2 regions of the Streptomyces sp. NPDC018263 genome follow, and region 2 is predicted to be linked to the other one. Evidence: riboswitches for the same ligand, from Rfam matches in the RefSeq annotation. Region 2 holds a riboswitch; the other holds the start of a gene.
The links. A riboswitch is a leader RNA that binds a small molecule or an ion and turns the genes downstream of it on or off. The one in region 2 is predicted to bind glycine.

Region 1: another riboswitch for glycine. It lies ahead of gcvT (glycine cleavage system aminomethyltransferase GcvT); the one in region 2 lies ahead of gcvP (aminomethyl-transferring glycine dehydrogenase).

Annotation. Positions count from the first base shown of each region.
Region 1 covers NZ_JBVHFA010000001.1:203,295-205,750, reverse strand. Annotated here, with positions in the region: gene gcvH (glycine cleavage system protein GcvH) at 1-64, opposite strand, end outside; gene gcvT (glycine cleavage system aminomethyltransferase GcvT) at 183-1,310, opposite strand; glycine riboswitch at 1,352-1,470, opposite strand; glycine riboswitch at 1,471-1,559, opposite strand; gene ACZ3HQ_RS00950 (AAA family ATPase) at 1,740-2,405, shown strand.
Region 2 covers NZ_JBVHFA010000010.1:9,564-12,019, forward strand. Annotated here, with positions in the region: partial or broken gene ACZ3HQ_RS27030 (DNA polymerase IV) at 1-882, shown strand, start outside; gene ACZ3HQ_RS27035 (PRC-barrel domain-containing protein) at 801-1,175, opposite strand; glycine riboswitch at 1,295-1,390, shown strand; gene gcvP (aminomethyl-transferring glycine dehydrogenase) at 1,567-2,456, shown strand, end outside.

The sequences.
Region 1 (2,456 bases), on a different contig from region 2:
CGCCCTCGGCGGCCGACAGCCACTCGTGCTCCTTGCTGTAACTCAACTGCTGCGGGTTGCTCATGACCTGGATTCTCCTGTACGCGAGGACGTGCTCGTCGGGCGAAAAGGGCTCGAACCGCTGAAGAGCGGGTGAATGTGCGCAGGGTCACGCCGGGGACGGCCGGACCCGGTGCCAGTGTCTACTTGGCGCGCTTGTAGAAGGGCAGCGCCACGACCTCGTACGGCTCGTGGCTGCCCCGGATGTCCACGCCCACACCGGTGCTGCCGGGGGCGGCGTGCGCGGCGTCGACGTAGGCGATGGCCAGCGGCTTGCCGAGGGTGGGGGAGGGGGCACCGGAGGTGACCTCGCCGATCACCTCGCCGCCGGCGACGACGGAGTACCCGGCGCGCGGCACCCGGCGGCCCTCGGCGATCAGGCCGACCAGGACACGCGGCGGCCGGGTCTCGGCACGCTCGGCGGCCTTCGCGAGCGCCTCGCGGCCGACGAAGTCGCCCTCCTTGCCGAACTTCACCACGCGGCCCAGACCGGCGTCGAAGGGGGTCAGCTCGGTGGTCAGCTCGTGCCCGTACAGCGGCATGCCCGCCTCCAGGCGCAGGGTGTCCCGGCAGGACAGCCCGCACGGCACCAGACCGGCGGCGGAACCGGCCTCCAGCAGCGTCTCCCAGAGCCGCGGCGCGTGCTCGGGCCGTACGAACAGCTCGAAGCCGTCCTCGCCGGTGTAGCCGGTACGGGCGATCAGCGCGGGGACGCCCGCGACGGTGCCGGGCAGCCCGGCGTAGTACTTCAGGCCGTCGAGGTCGGCGTCGGTGACGGCCTTGAGGATGCCGGGGGCCTCGGGGCCCTGGACGGCGAGCAGCGCGTAGGCGTCGCGGTCGTCGCGGACCTCGGCGTCGAAGCCGGCCGCGCGCTCGGTCAGCGCGTCCAGCACGACCTGGGCGTTGGAGGCGTTGGCCACCACCATGTACTCGTGCTCGGCGAGCCGGTAGACGATCAGGTCGTCCAGGATGCCGCCGTCGGCGCGGCAGATCATGGTGTAGCGGGCCCGGCCGACGCCGACCGAGGCCAGGTCGCCGACGAGGGCGTAGTTGAGGAGGGCGGCGGCCTCGGGGCCGGTCACCGTGATCTCGCCCATGTGCGAGAGGTCGAACAGCCCGGCCCGGGTGCGCACCGCCTGGTGCTCGTCGCGCTCGGAGCCGTAGCGCAGGGGCATGTCCCAGCCGGCGAAGTCGGTCATCGTCGCGCCGAGCGAGCGGTGCACGGCGTCGAGCGCGGTACGGCGCGGGGCGTTGGGGGCTGTGCTACTCATCGGTCGTCTCCCAGGGCAACGGGGGATGGGGCGAGGAACGTTCCTCCCCATCTGTCATCGGAACCTGAGAGGTTCGCCATGACAGGCCCACAGGGGGGGTGTCACTGGCTTGCACCTTGGGTGGGGCCACTGGCGTCAGCGGCCCGCTTTTCAGATGTGCCTCGCCCACGCGGTAACGGTGCCTGAGAGATTCAAGGGAGGGACTTGCTCCTTCGGCGCCCCGGATGGGGACTCTCCCGCGCGGATTCAAACGGCCGGTATGCAGTTGGCGGGCACATCATCGCACGGCGGGGCCCGGCCCTGAAGGGGCCACCGGCTGTGACATGCCCGTAGCGGTTCCGGGACCCGTCCGGCGACCTCGCGCATTACCTTCTCTTTACATTGGTTGGGCAGGGGAAGACCCAGGCCCACTGGGGAGGGACGATCACGGTGAACAGGACCACGGTGTACGCCACGACCACCGGCATCCCGGTGCGGCAGCGGCCCTGCGCGGGCGCCCGGGGGCAGGCGGAGCGCCCCGCACCCCTCGTCCGCGACCTGCGCGACCGCCCCGGCGGCGGCCCCCGCACCCTCCGCTTCGGCCCGGGCGACCTCGCCGTCGTCACCGGGCTGCCCGGCAGCGGCAAGTCCACCCTGATGCGCCGTACGGTCCCCGGCCGCCGCGTCGACTCCCAGGACGCCCGCGACCGCTGGGCCGCCCGCCTGCCCGCCGCGCTGCCCTACGCGCTCTACCGCCCGCTGGTCCGCCTGGCCCACTACGCCGGGCTGCGCCGCGCGCTGGCCTCCGGCGAGGGCGTCGTCGTGCACGACTGCGGCACCCAGTCCTGGGTGCGCGCCTGGCTCGCCCGCGAGGCGCGCCGCAGAGGCGGCACCCTGCACCTGATCCTGCTCGACGTGCCCGCGGACACCGCCCGGCGCGGCCAGCGCGAGCGCGGCCGGGGCGTCTCCCGGTACGCCTTCCGCCGTCACCGCGGCACCACCGCCCGCCTGCTGGACGCCGTGGAGCGCGGCGAGAGCCCGGCCGGCTGCGGCTCGGTCGTCCTGCTGGACCGCGCCTCGGCGGACGGCCTCACGCGGATCGAGTTCGCCGAGTGAGCGCCCGCACCCGTACCGGATAGCCTTCTGCACCACAGCATGACTCCCAGC
Region 2 (2,456 bases):
CCACCTGCGGCGCGCCGGGATCACCACGGTGCTGGAGCTGTCCGAGGCGGGTGAGGACGAACTGGTCCGGCTGCTCGGCAAGGCCCACGGACACGCGCTGTACGCCATGGCGCTGGCCCGCGACGACCGGCCGGTGGTGGCCGAGCGGGAGGCCAAGTCGGTGTCGGTGGAGGACACCTACGCCGTCGACATCCACGACCGGCTGCGCATCGGCCTGGAGGTCCGCCGCCTCGCCGACCGGTGTGTCCGGCGGCTGCGCGGGGCCGGGCTCTCCGGGCGCACCATCGTGCTGAAGGTGCGGCGGTACGACTTCTCCACCCTGACCCGCTCCGAGACACTACGGGGGCCCACGGACGACCTCGCGGTCATCCGGGAGGCGGCCGCGCGGCTGCTGGAGTCGGTGGACACCACGGGCGGGGTGCGGCTGCTGGGCGTCGGCGTGTCCGGGCTCGCCGACTACACCCAGGAGGACCTGTTCGCCCAGGCGGCGGGGGAGCTGCCCGAGGAGACCCCGGAGGAGTCCTCGCCCGCCTTCGGCCCGGAGAGACCCGAGCCCGCCGCGCCGGAGTGGCGGGCGGGCCAGGACGTACGGCACCCGGAGTACGGGCACGGGTGGGTGCAGGGCAGCGGCCTGGGGCGGGTCACCGTGCGCTTCGAGACCCCGCTCTCCGCGCCCGGCCGGGTACGGACTTTCCGGTCCGACGAGGCCGGGCTGGAACCGGCCGACCCGCTCCCGCTGGTGGCCCAGGCGGAGGCGGCCGTCGCGGAGGGGGAGACGGACGGCGGATGAGGGGAGCGGCTCAGGACTCCTCGGTGCCCGCCACATGGCCGAAGTCGCGGTCCGGGGTGGGCCGGGCGGAGGGGCCCACGTCGAGCCCGTAGTGGTGGTAGAGCTGGAGTTCCTGCTCGGGGGAGAGGTGGCGGCCCACGCCGAAGTCGGGGGCGTCCTTGATGAGGGCGCGTTCGAAGGGGACGCGGAGGGCGCCGTCGACCAGTTCGCTGGGCTCCAGCGGGACGAACGCGTCGCGGGAGAAGAGGCCGGTGCGCACCGCCGCCCACTCCGGGACGCCGGTCGCGTCGTCGAGGTACACCTCGTCTATGGTGCCGATCTTGGTGCCGGCGCGGTCGAACGCCTTGCGGCCGATCAGGCTGCGCGGATCGATGTCGGTCTGCACGATCCCTCTCCCTTCACATGGTCGCAACTCATCCGTAAGCACCACAAAAGAGCAGAATCAGCCGGTCGGCCACTCGAACGCCGCGCTCAGGACCCCGCTGGTAGGCTGAACTCGGCTGCTGACCCCGTGCGGGAGAGTCCTCCGATCACATGCGGAGGCGCCGAAGGAGCAACTCCTCCCCGGAATCTCTCAGGCCCCCGTACCGCACGGACGAGGTCACTCTGGAAAGCAGGGCGGGCGTCCATGACTCCCGCTCTCACCGACGGTGCAAGCCGGGGTCCGCGAAACCCCCGGTGAAGCTCTCAGGTACGAGATGACAGAGGGGGAGGCCGGTGGGCACCCGAGCCGTGGTGCCCCTCGCAGGTCGCGTCAGACCAGGAGGCCTCCGCACATGACCGCCCCTCGCATTCCGCTCACCGAGCTCGAAGCGGGCATCCCCTTCGAGCAGCGCCACATCGGGCCCGACCAGGAGGCGCGCGCCAAGATGCTCGCGCAGGTCGGTTACGGCTCCCTCGACGAGCTGACCGCCGCCGCCGTGCCGGACGTCATCAAGAACGCCGACGCGCTCGACCTGCCCGGCGCCCGCACCGAGGCCGAGGTGATCGCCGAGCTGCGCGGTCTCGCGGACCACAACGAGGTGCTCGGCTCCATGATCGGCCTGGGTTACCACGGCACCTTCACCCCGCCGGTCATCCTGCGCAACGTCATGGAGAACCCCGCCTGGTACACGGCCTACACGCCGTACCAGCCGGAGATCTCCCAGGGCCGGCTGGAGGCCCTGCTGAACTTCCAGACCATGGTCGCGGACCTCACCGGGCTGCCCACCTCCGGCGCGTCCCTGCTGGACGAGGGCACCGCCGCCGCCGAGGCGATGGCGCTCTCCCGGCGCATGGGCAAGAACAAGAAGGGCCTCTTCCTGGTCGACGCGGACACCCTGCCGCAGACCATCGCCGTCATCGAGACCCGCGCCGAGCCGGCCGGTGTCGAGGTCGTCGTCGCCGACCTGAGCGACGGCATCCCGGCCGACATCGCCGCCCGCGACATCACCGGCGTCCTGCTCCAGTACCCCGGCGCCTTGGGTGCCGTGCGCGACCTGAAGCCGGTGATCGAGCAGGCGCACGAGCTGGGCGCCCTCGTCACCGTCGCCGCCGACCTGCTCGCGCTCACCCTGCTCACGTCGCCCGGCGAGCTGGGCGCGGACATCGCCATCGGCACCACCCAGCGCTTCGGCGTCCCCATGGGCTTCGGCGGGCCGCACGCCGGCTACATGGCCGTGCACGA